Linked DNA regions of Nonomuraea africana. Each later gene encodes a partner of the first gene's protein in a complex. Links are inferred from orthologs where the notes say so. Each region holds a gene or a part of one and is shown in the gene's direction. Other genes may lie near its edges. The genes, in order: sucB and H4W81_RS29235.

Evidence for each region.
Region 2: sucB (region 1) and H4W81_RS29235 share a complex: the UniProt entries of both Escherichia coli proteins name them as parts of the 2-oxoglutarate dehydrogenase (OGDH) complex. The link is inferred for Nonomuraea africana from one-to-one orthologs.

The regions. Positions count from the first base shown.
Region 1 is NZ_JADBEF010000001.1:4,630,839-4,641,998, forward strand. The notes cover bases 3,645-6,627. They hold sucB (2-oxoglutarate dehydrogenase, E2 component, dihydrolipoamide succinyltransferase), read left to right. Parts: upstream 3,645-4,383; coding sequence 4,384-5,871; downstream 5,872-6,627. Other genes in these bases: lpdA (dihydrolipoyl dehydrogenase), read left to right, coding at 3,645-4,362; H4W81_RS21915 (TIGR01777 family oxidoreductase), read left to right, coding at 5,979-6,627. Outside these bases: H4W81_RS21885 (CPBP family intramembrane glutamic endopeptidase), read right to left, coding at 1-7; H4W81_RS21890 (SdpI family protein), read right to left, coding at 93-1,061; H4W81_RS21895 (GntR family transcriptional regulator), read right to left, coding at 1,058-1,405; H4W81_RS21900 (leucyl aminopeptidase), read left to right, coding at 1,502-2,959; more of lpdA, read left to right, coding at 2,998-3,644; more of H4W81_RS21915, read left to right, coding at 6,628-6,872; H4W81_RS21920 (Type 1 glutamine amidotransferase-like domain-containing protein), read left to right, coding at 6,910-7,647; lipoyl(octanoyl) transferase LipB, read left to right, coding at 7,707-8,381; H4W81_RS49405 (zinc ribbon domain-containing protein), read right to left, coding at 8,730-9,059; lipA (lipoyl synthase), read left to right, coding at 9,589-10,518; H4W81_RS21940 (beta-glucosidase), read left to right, coding at 10,634-11,160. UniProt on the Escherichia coli protein: E2 component of the 2-oxoglutarate dehydrogenase (OGDH) complex which catalyzes the second step in the conversion of 2-oxoglutarate to succinyl-CoA and CO(2).
Region 2 is NZ_JADBEF010000001.1:6,165,816-6,178,139, forward strand. Bases 5,019-9,165 are described here. They hold H4W81_RS29235 (multifunctional oxoglutarate decarboxylase/oxoglutarate dehydrogenase thiamine pyrophosphate-binding subunit/dihydrolipoyllysine-residue succinyltransferase subunit), read left to right. Parts: upstream 5,019-5,323; coding sequence 5,324-8,965; downstream 8,966-9,165. Other genes in these bases: H4W81_RS29230 (B3/B4 domain-containing protein), read left to right, coding at 5,019-5,119; H4W81_RS29240 (hypothetical protein), read right to left, coding at 9,024-9,165. Outside these bases: H4W81_RS29205 (sugar phosphate isomerase/epimerase family protein), read left to right, coding at 1-335; H4W81_RS29210 (SDR family oxidoreductase), read right to left, coding at 384-1,256; H4W81_RS29215 (NAD(P)H-dependent amine dehydrogenase family protein), read left to right, coding at 1,437-2,495; H4W81_RS29220 (MBL fold metallo-hydrolase), read right to left, coding at 2,513-3,571; H4W81_RS48840 (response regulator transcription factor), read left to right, coding at 4,143-4,409; more of H4W81_RS29230, read left to right, coding at 4,475-5,018; more of H4W81_RS29240, read right to left, coding at 9,166-9,824; H4W81_RS29245 (CU044_5270 family protein), read right to left, coding at 9,842-10,903; H4W81_RS29250 (RNA polymerase sigma factor), read right to left, coding at 10,896-11,477; H4W81_RS29255 (DUF6104 family protein), read left to right, coding at 11,599-11,781; H4W81_RS29260 (DUF4097 family beta strand repeat-containing protein), read left to right, coding at 11,873-12,324. UniProt on the Escherichia coli protein: E1 component of the 2-oxoglutarate dehydrogenase (OGDH) complex which catalyzes the decarboxylation of 2-oxoglutarate, the first step in the conversion of 2-oxoglutarate to succinyl-CoA and CO(2).

The DNA.
Region 1 (11,160 bases):
GGATCACGAGCGGCTCCAGGCAGGAGGAACGGAGGGACGTCTGCTGCTGGAGGGGTGCGGGTCGGCGGGCAGGAAGGGCTCGTGGCGGTTGGTCATCGGCCGACGCGCTCCTCGAGGAGGGCGTTGAGCAGGGCGGCGCCGCGCGCGGCGTCGTCGACGCTGACGAGGAGCTGCCCGCCGGAGCGGTAGCGCAGCACCAGGCAGTCGCCGCCGCGCAGCATGATCGCCGCGCTGCCGGGCACGCCGCGCAGCCCCCAGCCGCCGACCTGGCTCGGGTGGCGCACCTCGGACCAGGCGCTCTCGATCTTCGAGAGCCTGATCCTGCGCACCGGCCAGCCGAGGGGGCCGAAGCCGATCGCGACGCCGTCCTCGGTGATCCGCACGGTGGCGGAGGAGGTGGCCAGCCCGGCCACCAGGACGAGCGCCGAACCGCCGAGCAAGGCGGAGGCGGGGCCCTCCATCAGCCCCATCAGCGTGAACACGCCCAGTGCGAGCGTCAGGACGCCCGCGCCCACCGCGAGCGCGACCAGCCAGACGTTGGTGACCCTGCTGACCCACACGGAGCGCTGTCCCGCCCTGAGCCGCAGGCGGGGAGCGGCCTCGTTCCGCGGCCGCTCCTGGTCGGGCGCGCCCCTGAACAGGAAGCCCGCCAGGACGCCGGCGGCGGCCGCCACCGCCATGGTGGCGGCGACGCCCCAGCCGGCGGGCCTGGCCAGGGTCCAGTCGGCGACGTCGAGGTTGGCCTGGAGGATCGACAGCTCCATGCCGATCACGAACAGGCCCCAGCCGAACAGGAAGCCCCACCAGTAGGCACGGCTCAGTCTGCGCTCGAAGGCCCTGCCGTGCAGGACGACGCCCACCATGACCGCCAGCGCCACGAGCGCCATGGCCACGGTGAACAACAGGTTCTGGGTGAAGGAGAGGGAGTTGTCGGGCCCCGCGTCGCTCCAGTGCGTCGCGAGCGGGTCGGGAAGTCTGTCACGGAGGGCGAGGGGGACGCCCACGAGAACCGTGGTGACGAGCAGCCCCCACATCCCTGCTGCGGTCAAGGCCCTGTTCATGGCAGCTCCTTCAATACGTCGATGAGGTCGTCGCGGCTGTAGCCGTACTTCTTCGCCTCCTCGAGCAGGTCGCGCGCCCGCTGGACGATCAGGGCGCGACCGGTCGATCCACCCGCCACACTCACCCCTCTGCCTCTCCTGAACTCCAGGAGGCCCTCGTCGCGCAGGTCGCGAAGGGCGCGAAGGACGGTGTTGGCGTTGATGCCGAGCGCGTCGGCGAGGTCCCTGGCCGGAGGGAGGCGATCCCCAGCCATGTAGGAGCCGTCGCCGATGGCGCGCCTGATCGCCCCCGCCACCTGCTCGTGCAGGGGGCGAGGGTCGTTGAGATCAAGGGTGAGCAACATGGTGCTATCAACAGTAGCACCATTTTGATGGGCGGTATTGGTAGGATGAACCCCTGTTTATGAATAAGCCGCCAACCGTGGATAGCATCGGTCTACGTGACCACTGTGCGGCTGAACTCAGCAGATCCCGTCTCGTTCGACACCGACGCCCTGGTCGTCGGATTCCTGTCCGGCCCACAGGGCCCGCGCTCCTCGATCGAGGCGGTCGACGGTGCCTTCGGCGCCGCGCTCGCCACTGTCGCCTTCACCGGCAAGGCCGGTGAACTGGCCAAGATCCCCACGTTCGGCGCCATCACCGCGCCGCTGCTGGTCGCCGTCGGTCTCGGTGAGTCCGCCGACCAGGAGGGGCTGCGCCGCGCCGCCGGCGCGGCCGTCCGCTCGCTCGCCGGCACCGCCCGCGCCGCGCTCGCGCTCCCCGCGTCCTCGGCGGAGGAGGCCGAGGCGGTCGCGCTGGGCGGCCTGCTCGGCGCCTACGGCTTCGACAAGTACCGCACCAACGGCGAGCAGAAGGCCCCCGTCGCCGAGATCGAGGTGCTGACCTCGGCCGGCGGTTCCGCCGAGCGCGTCTCGATCATCGCCGACTCCGTCTCGCTGGTCCGCGACCTGGTCAACACCCCGCCCTCCGACCTGTGGCCGGCCAAGTTCGCCGAGATCGCCGAGCAGGAGGGCGGCAAGGCCGGCCTGAGCGTCGAGGTGCTCGACGAGAAGCAGCTCAAGGAGGGCGGCTACGGCGGCATCATCGGCGTCGGCCAGGGCTCGGCCAACCCGCCGCGGCTGGTCCGCCTGGCCTACACCCACCCCGAGGCGGCCAAGACGCTGGCCTTCGTCGGCAAGGGCATCACCTTCGACTCGGGTGGCCTCTCGCTCAAGCCGTCCGCCGCGATGGACTGGATGAAGTCCGACATGGGCGGCGCGGGCGCGGTCTTCGGCGCCCTCGTCGGCATCGCCCGCCTCGGCCTCAAGGTGAACGCCGTCGGCTACCTCTGCCTGGCCGAGAACCTGCCGAGCGGCACCGCGACCCGCCCCTCCGACGTGCTGACCAGTTACAGCGGCAAGACCGTCGAGGTGCTCGACACCGACGCCGAGGGCCGCCTGGTCCTCATGGACGGCATCGCCCGCGCCGCGGAGGACGACCCCGACCTGATCGTCGACGTCGCCACCCTGACCGGCGCGCAGATCGTCGCCCTCGGCTGGCGTACGGCCGGCGTCATGTCCAACGACGACGCGGTCCGCGAGCACGTCGTCGAGGTCGCCAACGCCGTGGGCGAGGGCGCGTGGGGCATGCCGCTGCCCGAGGAGCTGCGCAAGGGCCTCGACTCCCCCATCGCCGACATCGCCAACCTCCAGCCCGAGCGCTGGGGCAGCATGCTGGCCGCCGGCATCTTCCTGAAGGAGTTCGTGCCCGAGGGCAGGCGCTGGGCGCACATCGACATGGCGGGCCCCGCCTTCAACAAGGGCGAGCCGCACGGCTACACCCCGAAGGGCGGCACCGGCGCCATCACCCGCACCCTCATCGGACTGGCCGAGAGGGCCGCAACGGGCCTTAACAAGTGAAAAGATGACGGCATCACCATCCGACAAGGAGCTTTCCTGTGGCCTACGACATCGTCGTCCTAGGTGGCGGTAGCGGTGGCTACGCCTGCGCCCTGCGGGCGGCAGAGCTGGGCAAGACGGTCGCGCTGATCGAGAAGGACAAGATCGGCGGCACCTGCCTCCACCGGGGTTGCATCCCCACCAAGGCCCTGCTGCACTCGGCAGAGATCGCCGACGAGACCCGCGAGAGCGAGGCCTACGGCGTCAAGGCCCGCTTCGACGGCATCGACGTGCCCGGCGTCCACGCCTTCAAGGACAAGATCGTCACCCGGGCCTGGAAGGGCGTTCAGGGCCTGCTGAAGTCGGCGGGCGTCACGATCGTCGAGGGCGAGGGCAAGCTCGTCGGCCCCAACCGCGTCCAGGTGGGCGCGGAGGTCTACGAGGGCGGCAGCATCGTCCTGGCCACCGGCAGCGCGCCCAAGTCGCTGCCCGGCCTGGAGATCGACGGCGAGCGCGTCATCACCAGCGAGCACACGCTGAAGATGGACCGCGTCCCCACCTCCGTCATCGTGCTGGGCGGCGGCGTCATCGGCGTGGAGCTGGCCAGCGTCTACCGCTCCTTCGGGGCCGAGGTCACGATCGTCGAGGCGCTGCCCCACCTGCTCCCGCTGGAGGAGGAGTCGAGCTCCAAGCTGCTGGAGCGGGCCTTCCGCCGCAGGGGCATCAAGTACGAGCTGGGCGTCTTCTTCGACAGCGTCAAGACCACCGACACCGGCGTGGTCGTCACTCTGGCCAACGGCAAGACCCTCGACGCCGAGCTGCTGCTGGTGGCCGTGGGCCGCGGCGCGGTCAGCGCGGGCATCGGCTTCGAGGAGCAGGGCGTCACGATCGAGCGCGGCGCCGTGGTCGTCGACGAACACTGCCGCACCAGCGTGCCGGGCGTCTACGCCATCGGCGACCTGATCCCGACCCTGCAGCTGGCGCACGCCGGCTTCGCCGAGGGCATCATGGTGGCCGAGCACATCGCGGGCCTCAACCCGCCGCCGATCGACTACGACGGCGTGCCGCGCATCACCTACTCCGACCCTGAGGTCGCCTCGGTGGGCATCACCTCCAAGCAGGCGGCCGAGCGGGGCATCGAGATCGTCGAGCAGGTCTACGACCTGGCCGGCAACCCCAAGAGCCAGATTCTCGGCACCTCGGGGGCCGTCAAGGTCCTCGCCCAGAAGGACGGCCCCGTCGTCGGCGTCCACATGGTCGGCCGCCGCATCGGCGAGCTCGTCACCGAGGGCCAGCTGATCTACAACTGGGAGGCCCTCCCCGCGGAGGTCGCCCAGCTGATCCACGCTCACCCGACCCAGTCCGAAGCCATGGGCGAGGCCATGCTGGCGCTGGCCGGCAAGCCCCTGCACGTCCACAACTAAGAACTCGAGGAAGACATACCCATGCCGGTCTCCGTACAGATGCCCCAGCTCGGCGAGAGCGTGACCGAGGGCACGGTAACCCGTTGGCTGAAGAAGGAGGGCGAGCGCGTCGAGGCCGACGAGCCGCTCCTCGAAGTGTCGACCGACAAGGTCGACACCGAGATCCCGTCGCCGTCGGCGGGTGTCCTGACCAAGATTGTCGTCGCCGAGGACGAAACCGTCGAGGTCGGCGCCGAGCTTGCGATCATCGACGAGCACGGCACCGAGGGCGCCCCCGCCGCGGCTCCCGAGGCCGCCCCCGAGCCCGAGCCCGAGCCGGAGCCCGAGCCCGAGCCCGCTCCCGCGCCGGTCTCCTCGATCCCGCAGCCCGCGCCCGCCGCCCCGCAGGCCGCGCCGGCTCCTGCTCCGGCTCCCGAGCCCGTGCAGGCCCAGGCTCCCCAGGCTCCCGCGCCGGCTCCCGAGCCCGTGCAGGCCCAGGCGCCCGCCCAGGCGCCGAGCCCGCTGCCTTCGGCCGGTGAGAGCCCCTACGTCACGCCGCTGGTGCGCAAGCTCGCCAACGAGCACGGCGTCGACCTCGACTCGCTGAACGGCACCGGCGTCGGTGGCCGCATCCGCAAGCAGGACGTGCTCGAGGCCGCCAAGGCACAGCGTGAGCAGGCCGCGCCCGCGCCCGCCGCGCCCGCCGCCCCCGCCGCTCCCGCCGCCCAGGCGCCCGCCGCCCCCGCGGCCGCGGCCGCTCCGGCTCCGGCGGCCGCCGCTCCCGAGGCGGTCCAGGTCGACACCACGCTGCGCGGCCGTACCGAGAAGATGACGCGTCTGCGCCAGACCATCGCCAAGCGCATGGTCGAGTCCCTGCAGACCGCGGCCCAGCTCACCTCGGTCGTCGAGGTGGACGTCACGAAGATCGCCCAGCTGCGCAACCGCGCCAAGGACGAGTTCTTCCGTCGTGAGGGCGTCAAGCTGACCTTCACGCCGTTCTTCGCGATGGCCGCCGTCGAGGCGCTCAAGCAGCACCCGAAGCTGAACGCCACGATCAACAACGAGACCAACGAGGTCACCTACTTCGACGTCGAGAACCTCGGCGTCGCCGTCGACACCGACCGCGGCCTGCTCGCGGCGGTCGTCAAGGGCGCGGGCGACCTCAATCTGGCCGGTCTCGCCCGGAAGATCACCGACGTGGCCCAGCGCACCCGCGACAACAAGGTGACGCCCGACGAGCTCACCGGCGGCACGTTCACGCTGACCAACACCGGCAGCCGCGGCGCGCTGTTCGACACGCCGATCCTGAACCAGCCGCAGGTCGGCATGCTCGGCACCGGCGCGGTCGTCAAGCGTCCCGTCGTGCTCGACACGCCCGAGGGCGAGGTCATCGCGGTCCGCTCGATGGTCTACCTGGCGCTGACCTACGACCACCGCCTGGTCGACGGCGCCGACGCGGCCCGCTTCCTCACCACGATCAAGCGCCGCCTGGAGGAGGGCCGCTTCGAGGCCCAGCTGGGCCTGGCGTAACACCCGAGGTGGCAGCATCGGGCGCCCGCGGAGCTCTCCGCGGGCGCCCGCTCCCGTTCCACCGCCCGTACGGCAGGCGCGACGACCTCGCGGCGTAGGGTGGATGAATGGCGATCATCGTGACAGGTGCGTCGGGGCTGCTCGGAAGCGCGCTGGTCGCGGCGCTGAAATCCGATGGCCACCAGGTCGTACGGCTGGTGCGCCGGGAGCCGCGCAGCGCGGAGGAGTCGCGCTGGGACCCCGGGCAGGAGTTCGTCGACAGGACCGTGCTCGAGGGCGCCCACGCGGTGGTGCACCTGTCGGGCGCGAGCCTCGGCGAGCGGCGCTGGAGCGAGGCGTACAAGCGGGAGATCGTCGCCAGCCGCGTCGAGAGCACCAGGACACTGGCCACCGCGCTGAAGGGACTCGAGCGGCCGCCCGAGGTGCTGCTGTCGGCCTCTGGAGTGGGCTTCTACGGCGACACGGGCGACCGGGTGACCGACGAGAGCGGGCCGCGCGGCGAGGGCTTCCTGGCGGAGCTGTGCGAGTGCTGGGAGGAGGAGGCGGCCGTCGCGGAGGAGGCGGGCGTCAGGACGGTACGGCTGCGCACCGCGATCGCGCTGAGCGGGAAGGGCGGGGCGCTCAGGCAGATGCTGCCGGTGTTCAGGATGGGGCTCGGGGCGCCGCTGGGTTCCGGGCAGCAGTGGTGGGCCTGGATCTCGCTGGACGACTGGGTCCGCGCCGCCCTCCATATCCTGAAAAATCGGGATCTGGTGGGGCCGGTCAACCTAACCTCCCCCGAACCGGTGACCAACAAGGAGTTCACGAAGGCGCTGGGCAGAGCCCTGAAGAAGCCGACGATGCCGATCCCCGTGCCCGGTTTCGCGCTGCGCACCGCGCTCGGCGGCTTCGCGGACGAAGGGTTGCTCATCGGGCAGCGAGCCGTACCGGCGAAACTACTTGACACGGACTTCAGGTTCCTGCATCCGACCCTCGACGATGCGCTGACCGCCGTACTCTAGTGAGCCATTCGTCCGACTCAACCGTGGGGGTTACACAATGAGCAGGTCAGGACAGTCGCACATCCTCGCCATCGGCGGCGGGTCCTTCAGGCAGACCGACCGCTACGGTTTCATCGCGGCCAGCCCGCTGCTGCGCTACGCCCTTGACCTCACCGGCCAGGACCGGCCGAAGCTGGGCCTGCTGGCCACCGCGACCGGCGACGACTCCGACTGGCTGCTCAAGATGTACGGCGCGTTCGCGGGCTGGGACGTCGAGGTGAGCCACCTGACGGTCTTCCCGATGCCCAATGTCGAGGACCCGAAGGCCTGGATGCTCGAGCAGGACATGATCTACGTCAGCGGCGGCAGCGTGGCCAACCTGGCGGCGCTGTGGCGGCTGCACGGCCTTGACGAGGCCTTCGAGGAGGCGTGGAAGGCGGGCGTGGTGCTTGCGGGGCAGAGCGCGGGCGCGCTGTGCTGGCACGTCGGCGGCAACACCGACTCCTTCGGGCCCAAGCTGCGCACCTGGGCCGACGGCCTGGCCCTGCTGCCCTACTCCTGCGGCGTCCACTACAACTCCGACCCGCAGCGCCGCGAGCTGCTGCAGGCGTCGGTCGCCTCCGGAGAGCTGCCCGCCGGCTACGCCGCCGACGAGGGCGTCGGCCTCCACTACGTCGGCACCGAGTTCATCCAGGCCGTCACCGTCGACCCCGCGGGCTACGCCTACCGGCTCGAGCACGACGGGGCGGGCGGGGTCAAGGAGTTCAGGATCGAGCCGAGGCTTCTCACCGCATGACGGCTGAGCTGGGGCAAAGGAAGTCCCACGGGCGCGTTTCTTGTGAGTAACCTTGGTCTGTGGCGAAGCTGACGATTGTCCGTCTTGGCGTGGACGTGCCCTACGAGCAGGCATGGGCGCTCCAAAGACGCGTCCACTCCCACCGGGTCGCGGGGTCGCTCGGAGACACCGCGCTGCTGCTGGAGCACGCACCCGTCTACACCGCGGGCAAGCGCACGGCGGCGCACGAGCGGCCCGCTGACGGCACTCCCGTCGTCGACGTCGACAGGGGCGGCCGCCTCACTTGGCACGGGCCCGGCCAGCTCGTCGGTTATCCGATCATGCGGGTCGGCGACATCGGGGCCTACGTCCACGCGCTCGAGGACGCCATGATCCAGATCTGCGCCGACTTCGGCGTGAGCGCGGGCCGGATCGAGGGGCGCAGCGGCGTCTGGGTGGCCGGCGACGGCGGGCCCGACCGGGCGCTGGGCGCGGTCGGCATCAGGATCGCGGGCGGCGTCACGATGCACGGCTTCGCGCTCAACTGCGCCAACGACCCCAGCTGGTTCAACAGGATCGTGCCCTGCGGCATCGCCGGCGCCGCCGTCACCTCGCTGTCGCAGGAGGCGGGGCGGCGCGTCGTGGTCGACGAGGTCATGCCGTACGCGGAGAAGCGGCTGGCCGAGGCGCTGGAGGCGGAGCCGTACGAGATGCACGAGGAGGACCTTCTCCAGGCGGTGGCCAGACAGCGCTGACCCGTCGGCTGACACCGTCGGCCGACATCGTCAGCTGACACCGTCATGGGCCGCCTCTAGGATCGGCGGCATGCGACGGATCGCCGCGCTCGTCCTTTCCCTCGCTGTCCACGCGCTGACCCTCGGCTTCGTCGTGCTCGGCGGGTAGATCGCGTCGCCTCTCCCTCGTTGTTCGTGTCGTGGCCGCTCGGCGCCTTCCTCGTCGCGGTCATCGGCACCGAGCTGAGCGGCCAGTACACCAGAGCGGCAGGCGGGTTCGGCCTCATCACGTGAGAGACTTGACTTCTCCCCGCCATGAATGAATGACGGGGATTCTCCCGCCTCGCGACGGGATGGTTACTGCTGCTTCTACGCCGCTTGCGCGGTGGAGGTTTCGGGCGGTGCCAGGATCGGGATTGCCTTTCCTGGTCTTACCTGCCCTTCACAGTCGTTTCGGGTGTCCACCAGCCCGGCGGCCACGTCGTTCGGGGACCGAAGGCGGATGCCTTCGGCGAGGATGTTGAGCGCGGCCGCGAAGTCACGGTCGTGGTGTTCGCCGCACTGCCGGCAGTCCCATTCGCGGACGTCGAGGGCGAGTTTCCCGACCTGCCAGCCGCAGCACGGGCAGAGCCGGGAGGAGGGATACCAGCGGTCGATCCGGATGAACTCGCGCCCGTACCGGGCGGCTTTGCCCTCCAACAGGCGCAGGAACGAGCCCCAGGAGGCGTCGGTCGTGGCGGGACTTGAAGACGGGCAGGCCCATCTTCGGACCCCGGCGCTTGCCGTTCACCGACTCGAAGAAGTTCTTGTACGCCACGTCGAGGTCTCGTAGCGACTGCTGCAACGGCACCGGGGAGACTTCCCCGAGCCACTCCCGCTCCGGGGTCCGCTTCGCGGCGGTGATGCACATCTTCTGCAACTCCACGCCGCCGATCCGGGTCCGGTCGGCCTTCCAAGCGGCTTTGCGCCGCGCGAGCGCGTCGTTCCACACCGCGCGGACACACCCGAACGTCCGGGCCAGCGACTCCCGCTGGGGCGCGTCCGGATACAGCCGGTAGTTGTAGCGCAGCTTCACCGAACACCACCCCCCTTTCGCGACCTTGACGTCCCACGAACTCGAACACGTTATCGTCTGGCCGGTGACCGTGTCAGACGAATACCGCGGGGACGTGTTCACCGCTCCGATCTGAGGCCGAGGCTTTCTGCGGACCTTAGGTAAGCTGAGACGGTGACCGTTGCTCCTGAAGGCCGTAAGCTCCTCCGCCTGGAGGTGCGAAACGCCGAAACCCCTATTGAGCGCAAGCCCCCGTGGATCAAGACCAAGCTCAAGACCGGTCCCGAGTACACCGAGCTGAAATCGCTGGTGCGCAGGGAGGGCCTGCACACGGTCTGCGAAGAGGCCGGCTGTCCGAACATCTACGAGTGCTGGGAAGACCGCGAGGCGACCTTCCTCATCGGCGGTGACCAGTGCACCCGCCGCTGCGACTTCTGCCAGATCGACACCGGCAAGCCCAAGGAGTACGACAAGGACGAGCCCCGCAGGGTCGCCGAGTCGGTGCAGCAGATGGGCCTGAAGTACGCCACGGTGACCGGCGTCGCCCGTGACGACCTGCCCGACGGCGGCGCCTGGCTCTACGCCGAGACCGCCAGGCAGATCCACTCGCTGCTGCCCGGCTGCGGCGTCGAGCTGCTGGTCCCCGACTTCAACGGCGACCAGGCGCAGCTGGAGGAGGTCTTCTCCAGCAGGCCCGAGGTCTTCGCGCACAACATCGAGACCGTGCCGCGGATCTTCAAGCGGATCCGTCCCGCCTTCCGCTACGAGCGCTCCCTCGACGTGATCACCAAGGCGCGTGAGGCGGGGCTGGTCACCAAGTCCAACCTGATCCTGGGCATGGGCGAGGAGCGCGAGGAGATCGTCCAGGCGATGCGCGACCTGCACGAGGCCGGCTGCGACCTGCTGACGGTCACCCAGTACCTCCGCCCGACGCCGCGCCACCACCCGGTGGAGCGGTGGGTGAAGCCGGAGGAGTTCGTCGAGCTGCAGGCCGAGGCAGAGGCGATCGGCTTCGCCGGGGTGCTGTCGGGGCCGCTGGTCCGCTCCTCCTACCGCGCGGGGCGCCTCTACCAGCAGGCCATCGCGGCCCGCCAGACCGCCTGAGCGAAACCGCCGAAGGACCGCGTCCCACCAGGGGCGCGGTCCTTTGCGCATCCCACAGGTAACGCAATGGTCACAAACCTATCGATCAGTCGGTTTTCTGGTGAACACTGACGGCGTGGACTTCGACGAACTGATCAACCAGCTGGACCTCTCCACCAAGATCCGCCTGCTCACCGGCGCGGACATGTGGTCGCTGCCCGCCGTTCCCGAGATCGGCCTCGACCGGCTCGTGATGAGCGACGGGCCCATCGGCGTGCGGGGCGAGCAGTGGACCTCCGCCGACCCCTCGATCGCCCTCCCGAGCCCCACCGCGCTGGCCGCCACCTGGGACGTCGGCCTGGTCCGCCAGGTGGGCCGCCTGCTCGCCCAGGAGGCCAGGCGCAAGGGCGTGCACGTGCTGCTGGCCCCTACCATCAACCTGCACCGCTCCCCCCTCGGCGGGCGACACTTCGAGTGCTTCTCCGAGGACCCCTACCTCACAGGCGAGCTGGGCGCGGCCTACGTGGAGGGCGTGCAGGAGGGCGGCGTCGCCACCACGCCCAAGCACTTCGTGGCCAACGACTTCGAGACCGACCGCTTCACCGTCGATGTCAAGGTGAGCGACAAGGTGCTGCGCGAGGCGTACCTGGCGCCGTTCGAGCG
Region 2 (12,324 bases), 1.5 Mb from region 1 along the record:
CCAAGCACCGGTTCCACACCTACACCGCAGCCGACGGCTCCCCGCAGACCGACGTCTTCGACCCGCTGGCCGTCGTCCAGGCCCAGCCCAAGCGCTTCCCCCTGTTCCACGCCAAGGACGGCAGGGCCAACCCCGCCTCGGGCAACGGCTACGACATGGTCCCCTTCGGCCAGGGCGACATCGACTACCAGGCGTTCTTCTCCGGGATGGGCGCCAAGGGCTACCACAACCCGATGTACGAGCAGGACAACGCCCCCGGCGGCGCGGCCGACCCGGGACGGTCGCTCCGCTTCGCCGACGTCAGTTACGACCACATGGCGTCCCTGCGGGACTGACCGGCGCCGGGGACCACCTCCTGGCGGCGGTGGTCCCCGAAGGCAAGGTCAGAGCATCGCCTTCATCGAGTCGGCCGCCGTCAGCACGTACGGCTGCTCGGTCATGATCGCGTCCCAGTTGGCCGCGATCGCTTCGGGCGACAGGTCGTCGGTCTTCCACCCGGGCCCCTCGGCCACGAACACCCTCGCCACCTTCCCGCCGCCGACGCTGAACACCTCGCCCGAGGCCTCGCACGAGTCGTGCGCCAGGAAGGCCACCAGCGCGCTGACGCGCTCGGCCGTGAACTTCGCCTCGAACTCGGCCGGCAGCAGCGCCTCGGTCATCCGCGTCCACGCGATGGGCGCGATGGCGTTGGCCTTGATGCCGCTGCGCGCGCCCTCGATGGCCAGGGTCTTGGTCAGCCCGACCAGGCCCATCTTGGCCGTGGAGTAGTTGGCCTGGCCGAAGTTGCCGAACAGCCCCGCGGGCGAGGAGGTGTTGACGATGCGGCCGTAGCCCTGCTCCTTGAGGTAGGGGTAGGCGGCCTGGCTGACCAGGTACGAGCCGCGCACGTGCACCGCGAGCACCGCGTCGAACTCCTCGACCGTCATCTTCCCGAACGACTTGTCGCGCAGGATGCCCGCGTTGTTGACGACGATGTCGACCCTGCCGAACGCGTCGACCGCCGACTGGACGATCGCCTTCGCGCCCTCGGGGGTGGCGACGTTGTCGGCGTTCGCGACCGCCTGACCGCCGTTCTTCCTGATCAGCTCGACGACCTCGGCCGCGGGGCCCGTCGACGCGCCCGTGCCGTCGAGCGCCCCACCGAGGTCGTTGACCACGACCTGGGCGCCGCGCTCGGCCAGGAGGAGCGCGTGCGAGCGGCCGAGGCCGTGCCCGGCGCCCGTGATGATGGCGACCTTTCCGTCGAACCGCAGCATGCGAACCCTCCACCTAGGAGAACAACATTCTAGTAAGGCACAATATCCCGATGAAGCCGTCGCGGACAGTGATCAGCCAGCCGGATTTCTGCTAGAGTTCTTGACCCCGCTAGGGCGGCGGTCAACGACGACACCCCTCCCTGTAACGGCCCCGCCCACCATCCGGGCTGGAGGCTCTGCATGCCCACACAGCCGCCCCTCCGCGTGATCCAGTGGGCCACTGGCACCGTCGGCCGCTACGCGCTGCGCAGCGTGCTGAGCAGACCGGAGTTCGAACTCGCGGGTGTCCTGGTCTACGACCCCGACAAGGTGGGCGTGGACGCGGGCGAGCTGGTCGGCAGGCCCCCCGCCGGCGTCACCTGCACCGACGACGTCGAGCGGATCATGGCGCTCGACGCCGACTGCGTGCTGCACATGCCGCTGCCCGCCTCCTACTTCGGGCGCGACCAGGCCTCCGACGTCGAGACGATCTGCGCGCTGCTCTCCTCGGGCAAGAACGTGATCACCACGACCGGCTTCGTCTATCCCCGCTCGTACGGCCCCGGCATCGTCGAACGGCTCGAGCAGGCCTGCAAGCAGGGCGGCAGCTCCCTCCACGGCACCGGCATCAACCCCGGCTTCATGAGCGACTTCCTGCCGCTGGCCCTCACCGGGCTGTCGAACAGGGTCGACCACATCTACGTGCGCGAGTCCTCCGACTTCCGCGGCCATCCCTCCAGGCAGATCGTGATCGACCTGGTCGGCTTCACCCGGTCGGCCAAGGACTACACCGCGGCGGTAAGGCCGTACCGGGCCTTCCAGCGCGCGCTCTTCGCCGAGAGCGTGCAGCTCGTGGCCGACGCGCTCGACGTGCGTCTCGACGAGGTGGAGGAGAGCGACGAGTTCGAGCTGGCGACGGAGGAGTTCGAGATCGCGGCCGGGCTGGTGCGCGAGGGCACGGTCTGTGCCTCCCGCTGGGTCTTTTCCGGGCTGGTGCGCGGACGCCCGTTCATGACCGTCGAGTGCGTCTACAAGGCCGACTCGACCAGGGTGCGCCGCTGGCCCGACCCCGGGTTCGCCATCCACATCGAGGGCGTGCCGCAGATGACGGTGACCGTGGACGATGTCTCGCACGGGCTCGCCGCGGCCGCGGCCCGCGCCGTCAACAACATCCCCGCCCTGTGCGCGGCCCCTCCGGGCATCCGCACCATGCTCGACCTGCCGGTCGCCACCGGCCGCCACACCGTCACCCGCCATTGACACTTTCCCGACTAGTTTTACATGGAATGCCAGCGGTCCGCCTCTCCCCGCGTCCGGCGCAGCCGCCCCTTCGCCTCCAGCCACACCAGGTGGGCGAGGGTCTCGTTGTTCGCCGCGCGGCGCATGAACGGCTGGATCGTCTCCCACGGCCGCGACCAGGTGAGCCTGGTCGCGATGTCCCAGCAGGTGACGCCGTCGTGCGCGGCCGCCACGCCGACGATCTCCTCGAGCCTGTCCTCGTGGTGGCCGATCACGTGGTCCACGCGCTCGGCCAGCTCCTTGAAGCGGTACTCGTGCGCCGGCAGCACCTCGTCCACCTCGAACTTGCGCACCGCGACCAGCGCCTCGAGATAGTCGGCCAGCGGGTTGGGCGCCGACTGCGGGTGCACCGCCACCATCGGAGTGATCTTGGCGAGCACGTGGTCGCCGGAGAACAGCACCCTGCGCGACTCCGACACGAAGCACAGGTGGCCGGGCGAGTGCCCGGGCGTCCACACCGCACGCAGGTCCCAGCCGCCCAGGTCGAGCCGGTCGCCGTCCTCCACCAGCCGGTCGGGCTTGGCCATGGTCACCATGTGCCTGATCATCATCGACGCGCCCGCCAGGGTGTCGAGCACGGTCTGCGGCACCCCCGACCGCACCAGGAGCGCCCGCTCCTGCTGCACCAGCGTCTCGACGTAGTCGTCGTCGTACCGGTCGCGCAGCAGGCGGGCGTCGGCGGGGTGGAGGGCGATCCACGCACCGGAGACCTCGCGGACGCGCCCCGCGAGGCCGTAGTGGTCGGGGTGGATGTGGGTGACCAGCACCGCCTTGACGTCGGTGATCGCGTATCCCGCGACGGCCAGCCCCGCCACGAGCGCGTCGTACGCCTCGTCGGTGTTCCATCCCGCGTCGACGATCGCCACGCCGTCCGGCAGTTCGAGCGCGTAGACCAGCACGTAGCGCAGCGGGTTGATCGGAATGGGCACCGGGATCGACCACAGGCCCGGCCGGACCCTCTCGACCTCGGGGAGCGTTCCACCGAGCCAGGCGGCCCGCTGGGCCTCGTTCGCCGCTGTCACCACAAACTTCGACATTTCGCCATTGTTCCAGAACCATATTCTGGCAACCATGTTCTGGCAGGGTCCACCGGTCTGGGACGCCCGCCTAGAATTGCCCGCGTGCTGCGCTGAGCCAGGCTCGCGACCCTGGCGACACTGGGCCTGACCGTGCTGGCGAGCCTCGTCATGCCCGGCATCGGGCTGTTGCGCGAACCCGAGCCCGTGCGGGTCGTCCTCGGCGCGCCCGGCATCGCGCTGTTCGCCGCCGCCCAGTCGGGCGTGCTCTACGCGGCGGTCACTCCTTCGGCGAACCCGGGCGTCCACCGCCGGCTGTTCGCCGCCGCGACCGCGGCCTCCGTCCCGCTCGCGGGGCCGCTGGGCCGCCGTCGACGCCGCGCTGGCCCATCGGCCGGACGTGGCCGTGGTCGACCTGGAGATGCCCGCCCTCGACGGGCTGGCGGTCAGCGCCGAGCTGGCCGCGGCGCTGCCGTCGTGCAAGGTGGTCATCCTGACCGGGTACGGCAAGCCGCCGCTGCTCAAGCGGGCCCTCGACGCGGGCGCGAAGGGCTTCCTGCCGAAGGGTTCACCCGGCGGCGCGCTGGCCGAGGTGATCAGGCGGGTCCACGCGGGAGGGCGCTACGTCGACCCCGCGCTGGCCGCCGACGCGCTGACCGCGCCCGAGTGCCCGCTGACGCCGCGCGAGCTCGAGGTGCTTCGGCTGGCGGAGTTCGACACGCCGGTGGCGGTGATCGCCCGCCGTACCCACCTGTCCGGCGGCACGGTCCGCAACTACCTGGCGGCGGTGGTCGCCAAGCTCGGGGTCTCGAGCCGGGCCGAGGCGTTCAGCCTGGCCCGCGAGCACGGCTGGCTGTAGGGCGTTCCACGCCAGGGGCACGGGTCCCGCTCAGGCGGCCGGCGCGGTCGTCATACGCTGGACACATGCTAGACGACATCACCGTTGATCCCTCTGTCACCGCGCTGCGGCCCGACTTCGCCGTCCTCGCCATCACCGCGCACGGCCTGCGCAACGGCCCGACCGACGACAGGTCGCGCGGCTGGCTGGCCGGGGCCCGGCCGGTGCCGAACGACCACGAGAAGCTGGAGTCGTGGCGGGAGGCCTACCGGGCGTTCGGCGCGAAGCCGTCGCGGACGCGGCCCTCGGTGGACGCGCTCTCACGCAGGCTGCCGCTGCCCGAGATCAACCAGGTCGTCGACGCCTACAACGCCATCAGCGTCAAGCACGTGCTGCCCATCGGCGGCGAGGACCTCAACCGGTACCAGGGCCCGGCGCGTCTGGTGCGGGCCGTGGGCGACGAGCCGTCCGAGGAGGCGCTCGGCACGCCGGAGCCCGGCGAGGTCGTCTGGCGCGACGACCTCGGCGTCACCTGCCGCCGGTGGAACTGGCGCCAGGTGGCGCGCACCAGGATCACGGAGGAGACCACCGACGCACTCTTCCTCCTGGAGCGCCTGGAGCCGTTCTCCCTGGAGGAGCTCAAGGTGGCCGGGGAGGAACTGGCCGACCTGCTGACCGAGATCACCCCGGAGGTGCGCATAGTGACGAGACTCATTGTTAGCGGGACGTAAAACTCCCGCCAGAGTGTTGATACCGAATGGTAACAATGACTGCACCCCCATGATTGACTAGGGAGGCGTGACCACTTTGGACTGTCCTGAGAGGATCAGGCGAAGTGGCCCCGCCTCACGGGCGCACGTTGCCGGTCTGGGCGAGTAGCCTTGGACAGGTTCTCTATCATCAACGCCGATCTGCGGAAGAGGGCGATTTCCGCCGTGTCGTCTGAGTCGTCGCGGACAAACCCGCTGGCAAGCTTCGGTCAGAACGAATGGCTTGTCGACGAGCTGTACCAGAAATACCTCCAGGACCCCGAGTCTGTTGACAAGGCCTGGTGGAACTTCTTCGCTGACTACAACCCTGACTATGGACCGGGCCGAACCCCGGCCAGGGAGGCGGCGAACGGCACAGCGACCGCGCCCGCCCCCACCGCTCCGAAGGCCGCCGTGACCACCACCGCAACCGAGAAGCCCAAGGTCTCCACCCCCGTGCCCGCCGGCGCAGAAGAGGTCAAGCTGCGCGGCGCCGCAGCGCGCACGGCGGCCAACATGGATTCCTCGCTCACCGTGCCCACCGCCACCAGCGTCAGGGCCATCCCCGCCAAGCTGCTCATCGACAACCGCATCGTGATCAACAATCACCTCGCGCGCGGTCGTGGTGGCAAGGTCTCCTTCACGCACCTGATCGGCTACGCGATCGTCAAGGCGCTGAAGGCCATGCCGGAGATGAACTACTCCTACACCGAGGTCGACGGCAAGCCGACGCTGATCAAGCCTGAGCACATCGGCCTGGGCCTGGCGATCGACGTGCAGAAGAGCAGCGGCGAGCGCCAGCTCCTCGTGCCGTCCATCAAGGCGGCCGAGGACATGGACTTCCGGCAGTTCTGGATGGCCTACGAGGACATCGTCCGCAAGGCCCGCTCCGGCAAGCTGGGCGTCGACGACTTCACCGGCACCACGATCTCGCTGACCAACCCCGGCACGATCGGCACGGTCCACTCCGTGCCGCGTCTCATGCCCGGGCAGGGGACGATCATCGGCGTCGGCGCGATGGAGTACCCGGCCGAGTACCAGGGCGCCTCGCCCGACACGCTCTCGCGCCTGGCCGTCTCCAAGGTCATGACGCTCACCAGCACCTACGACCACCGGATCATCCAGGGCGCCCAGTCGGGCGACTTCCTGCGCACGATCCACCGGCTGCTGCTGGGCGAGGACGGCTTCTACGACGAGATCTTCGAGGCGCTGCGGATCCCCTACGAGCCCGTTCGCTGGACCCAGGACGTCTCCGCCTCCCACGACGACGACGTCGCCAAGTCCGCGCGCGTGATCGAGCTGATCCACGCCTACCGGGTCCGCGGCCACCTCATGGCCGAGACCGACCCGCTGGAGTACAAGCAGCGCAAGCACCCCGACCTCGACATCCAGTCGCACGGCCTCACGCTGTGGGACCTGGAGCGCGAGTTCGCCACCGGCGGTTTCGGCGGCCGTCCGCTGATGAAGCTGCGCGAGATCCTGGGCGTGCTGCGCGACTCCTACTGCCGCACGGTCGGCATCGAGTACATGCACATCCAGAACCCCGAGGAGCGGGCCTGGATCCAGGCGCGGGTGGAGAAGGCGCACGCCAAGCCCGACCGCGAGGAGCAGCTGCACGTCCTCGCGCGGCTCAACACGGCCGAGGCGTTCGAGACCTTCCTGCAGACGAAGTTCGTCGGCCAGAAGCGGTTCTCGCTCGAGGGCGGCGAGTCCCTCATCCCGCTGCTCGACTCGGTCATCAGCGAGGCGGCGGGCGAGGACCTCGACGAGGTCGTCATCGGCATGGCCCACCGCGGCAGGCTCAACGTGCTGGCCAACATCGTGGGCAAGTCCTACGGCCAGATCTTCGGCGAGTTCGAGGGCAACATCGACCCGCGCACCGCGCACGGCTCCGGCGACGTGAAGTACCACCTGGGCGCCAGCGGCACCTTCACCGCGCCGAACGGCAAGACCATCATCTCCTCCGTGGTCGCCAACCCCTCCCACCTGGAGGCGGTCGACCCGGTCCTCGAGGGCGTCGTGCGCGCCAAGCAGGACCTGCTGGAGCGCGGCGAGGAGGGCTTCTCGGTCCTGCCCGTGCTCGTCCACGGCGACGCGGCCTTCGCGGGCCAGGGCGTGGTGGCCGAGACGCTCAACCTGTCGCAGCTGCGCGGCTACCGCACCGGCGGCACCGTGCACATCGTGGTCAACAACCAGGTCGGCTTCACCACCTCGCCCGCCTCCTCCAGGAGCTCGGTCTACGCGACCGACGTGGCGCGGATGATCCAGGCACCGATCTTCCACGTCAACGGCGACGACCCCGAGGCCGTCGTCCGCGTCGGCAGGCTGGCCTACGAGTACCGCCAGACCTTCCGCAAGGACGTCGTCATCGACATGGTCTGCTACCGCCGTCGCGGCCACAACGAGGGCGACAACCCGGCCTACACGCAGCCGCTGATGTACGACATCATCGACGCCAAGCGCTCGACCAGGAAGCTCTACACCGAGGCCCTGATCGGCCGCGGCGACATCACGGTCGAGGAGGCCGAGTCGGCGCTGCGCGACTACCAGGCCAAGCTCGAGCAGGCCTTCACCGAGGTCCGCGAGGCGGCCAAGCACCCCGCCGACTCCGGCGAGCTGCAGGTGCCCGCCACCGAGGTGGTCAAGTGGTCGCACGCCGACACGCCCACGGCGATCACCGACGAGACGCTCAAGCGCGTCGTCGACACGCAGCTCAACCTGCCCGAGGGCTTCACCCCGCACCCGCGGCTCGCGCCGATCATCCAGCGGCGCGGTCAGATGGTCGAGCAGGACGCCATCGACTGGGGCATGGGCGAGACCATCGCCTTCGGCTCGCTGCTGATCGACGGTCACCCCGTCCGCCTCGTCGGCCAGGACTCCCGCCGCGGCACGTTCGTCCAGCGCCACGCGGTGCTGGTCGACCGGCTCACCGGTGAGGACCACACCCCGCTCAAGGCCTTCAACCAGGACACCACGAAGTTCTACGTCTACGACTCGCTGCTGAGCGAGTACGCGGCGCTGGGCTTCGAGTACGGCTACAGCGTGGTCAGGCCCGACGCGCTGGTGGCGTGGGAGGCCCAGTTCGGCGACTTCGTCAACGGCGCCCAGACGATCATCGACGAGTTCATCTCGTCCGGTGAGCAGAAGTGGGGCCAGAAGTCCGGCGTCGTGATGCTGCTGCCGCACGGCTACGAGGGTCAGGGCCCCGACCACTCCTCGGCCCGCATCGAGCGCTTCCTGCAGGTCTGCGCGCTCGACAACATGACCGTCGCCCAGCCGACCACCCCTGCCAACTACTTCCACCTGCTGCGCTGGCAGGTGCAGTCGGGCAGGCACAAGCCGCTGGTGGTCTTCACGCCGAAGTCGCTGCTACGCCACAAGAAGGCGACGTCGAAGGCCGTCGAGTTCACCGCGGGCACCTTCCAGCCCGTCATCGGCGACACCACGGTCGACCCCGGCAAGGTCACCAATGTCGTGCTGTGCTCGGGCAAGGTCTACTACGACCTGATCGCGGCCCGCGAGAAGTCGCCGGCCGCCGAGAACACCGCGATCGTCCGCCTCGAGCGGCTCTACCCGTTCCCCGAGGACGAGCTCAACGCCGAGCTCGCCCGCTACGGCTCCACTGTGGAGCTGGTCTGGGCGCAGGACGAGCCGGTCAACATGGGGCCGTGGCCGTACCTCACGCTGAAGCTGGCGGAGAACCCCGACCTGTTCGGCGGCCGCCGCCTGCGCAGGGTCTCCCGCACCGCCAACAGCTCCCCCGCGACCGGCTCGCACGCCGCTCATGACAGGGAGCTGGAGGAGATCCAGCACGCGCTGTTCGGCTGACAGATCGAAGAACGCCCCGGCCTTTGACAGGCCGGGGCGTTCCGCTTTCCCTGGGGTGCTACCAGGCGAAGGGCATGCCGAACTCCGCGTAGACCTTCTGCTGGAGCTTCCACGCCACGGGCGAGTAGGCGGCGTAGAAGTCCTTGCCGCAGGCCAGGTCGTCGAGCGCGGCCTTGATCTCCTTCTTCAGGTACGGCCTCGCCTGGTCGGGCGTCAGGCTCGGGATCAGGCGCGCGGCCTTGACCGGAGCCCGCATGCCCTGCTTGCGAGCGACCTCCGTGCGCTCGTCGACGAAGGCCTTGACGCCGCGCTCGGCCAGGTCCGTGGGCTTGGCCGCGGTGACCTTGAGGCAGGTGGCGAAGGCGCTGCCCAGCTTGACCAGGTTCGCGGAGCCGTCGAGCTCCTTGGCGGCCCGTTCGTCGTACGCGGCGCTGAGCTGGCGGGCGTAGTCCTCCAGCGAGCTGACCTCCTTGCCCAGGACGCTCTTGACCGCCCCGACGAAGCACGTGTTCTCGGCCGCCTGGTATGCCTTCTGCCGATCCTCCGGCAACGCCATCACGATCTTGTTATTGGGGTGCTCGTTCCTCAGGGGTTCGGGGTGGACGAGCAGGGACCAGACGCCGAAGCCCTTCTTCGCCCGCTGGGCCCGCAGGGCGGCGTAGTCGCCGTTGCGGGCCTTGCGCTCGGTGTCGCTCAAGGTGGCCTTGGCGTGATCGGCGGGCAGGTACTCGAACCCCGCCGCCTTCATGCAGGAGACCTTGGCCTGTTCAAGGTCGACCGCCTTGGTGTAGGCGGTCTCGTATTCGGGTGACGGGCTGACGACGACAGCGGCCGCCAGAAGGGCGTTGATCAGCAACATGCTGCGGATGTCCTTTCCTAGCAGGGGATCTTCAGACGGGAAGCGTCGGGTGCGGGCTCGGGCATGGCGTCGGCCAGCTCCACCCCGAGCAGGGCGGTGCCGGTGACGGTGCCCTTGGGCACGACGAAGGTGTGGCCGCCGGGGGTCTGGGTCCGGTCGGCGGTGGTCACGTACCGGGTGCCGAGGTAGCGGTAGGTCTCCTTGTCGAAGACCAGCTCGGAGCGCAGGTACTCGCTCTCGTCCATGCCGACGGCGAGGCCGGGCCGTCCCGCGGCGTCGGTGACGTCGGGGAAGAGCCTGATGCCCTTCAGGCTCGACGCCACCTCGAACAGCGGCGCGGCCAGATCGGGCCTGGCGGCGGACTTCTCGATCAGGCCGCTGATCGTCGACCACAGGCGCAGGTTCTCCGGACCGCTCTGTTTCGCGGCGACCTTCTCGATCCTGGCGCGCAGCGCGGCCACGTCGGTGGGCCAGTCGCCGAGCCGCAGATAGGAGAGTTCGTCACCGGGTGCCCTGTCGCAGGAGGACTCGTAGTAGCTGTCCTCGACACCGGTGTCCCACGGTCCCGAGGGGACGGGCCCGCTTCCCGGCGCCGGAGCGGCCGACTTGCGCTCCTCCCTGACCAGCCACGGCCGGCCTGGAGCGGCGGGCTCCCACCGGTCCTCGGCGACCGTCAGGATCACCTGACGGGTTCCGGCGCCGTCCCTGGGCCCGACCATCAGGTTCTGCATGGCCACCGAGCTGACGTGCAGGTACTGGCCGGGGCCCGGTCTCAGCTCGCCCTGGTCCTCAGCCGCGTCCGCCGCCCTGGCGAGCAGTTCCCGGGCGCTGGCGGGCGGCGCGGCCCCTGGCACGATCACCTGGACGGCCAGCACGGTCACGGCCGCCGCGGCCACGACGGCCAGGCCCTTCGGCACCCACCCGCCGAGGATCCGGCGCGGCCCCCGCACCCGCCGGTCCCGCTCCTCCTGGTTCACCGTGTAGGCCCGCTCCAGCAGGGCCCGGCTGGTGGCGAGGTGTCCCGCCGATCCCTCGGGCGTGTCCGCCCACAGTCGCCGCACCGCGTCCATCTCATCCATCGAGGCCGTCCTCCCATGTGTCCTCCAGTGCCTGACGGGCCTTCTTCCTGGCCCTGTTGAGCCGCGAGCGGACCGTCCCGACCGGGATGTCCAGTGCGCGCGCGACCTCCTCGTAGCTCAGTCCGACCCACGCGACCAGCAGCAGCACGTCGCGGTCACCGGCCTTCAGCCCGGCGAGCGCGGCGACCAGGGGCCGGTTGACGGTCAGCGTGGACACGCTGTCCTCGACCAGCCCTCCGGTGATCTCCGCCGGGTCCACGCCGCCGCGGACGTAGGCCCGATAGCGGGAGAGCTCGTCCCTGCGCCGCTTGCCGATCACGTTCGAGGCGATGCCGTACAGCCATGGCCTGGCGTTGGCGTACTCGGGGTCGTAGCGGCGGCGGTGCTGGAAGGCGGCGAGGAAGGTCTCGGAGACGACGTCCTCCGCGGCGTCGGGCCCGAGCCTGCGTGCCGCGTACCTGTGCAGCTGCGGGGCGTGGCGGTCGAACACCGCGGCGAACGCCTCAGGTTCCTGCCACGAGCGCCGGATCAGCTCGGCGTCGGCGACCTCGGTGGTCGCGGCGGGCTGGGACATATATGGCCTTTCGGTGCGGTGATCGAACGCCTGTACTTACCGGCTCGCCCGCGAAAGGTTCACGCCGTCTCGCGCATTAGAGTTACGCACCGACAAAGGTGCGAGGGAGCAGGAGAGAGAGATGTACTTCACCGACAGGGGGATCGAGGAACTGGTCGAGCGGCGCGGGGAGGAGGAGGTCAGCATCCTGTGGCTGGGTGAGCGGCTGCGCGAGTTCGTGGATCTCAACCCCGAGTTCGAGACCCCCATCGAGCGCCTGGCGACCTGGCTGGCCCGGCACGACTCCGACGACGACGAGGAGTGACGACCGCGCGAGACACGATACATCTTGAGTTTTCACCGAACGCGACATATCGTGTCTTGTGTCGGACGTGTCGGGAACGAAGGACGGAACCATGGCGCATTGGACGATCGAGCAGCCCCAGCAGCTCGCGTTCGACACGGTGAACGCGCTCCACGTGCGCATCGTCGCCGGCCGGCTGGCCGTCCTGGCCAGCGAGGGCCCGCCGACGCTGGAGGTCACCGAGATCGACTCTGCCCCGCTCATCGTCACCCATGACGAGGACGGCACGCTCACCATCGCCTACAAGGACCTCACCTGGGACGGCCTGCTCGGCTGGCTCAAACGATCGGGCCGGCGCTCCAGCACCCTGACGATCACCGTGCCCAAGGACTGCCGCCTCAGCGTCGGCGTGGTCTCGGCCTCGGCCGTGGTGGCGGGGTTCGAGCGGCGCACCAACGTCCGCAGCGTCTCCGGCGAGATCGTCCTGGACGGCGTGAGCGGCGACGTCAGCGCCGAGACCGTCTCCGGAGACGTCGAGAGCCGTGCGATGGAGGGCGACCTGGC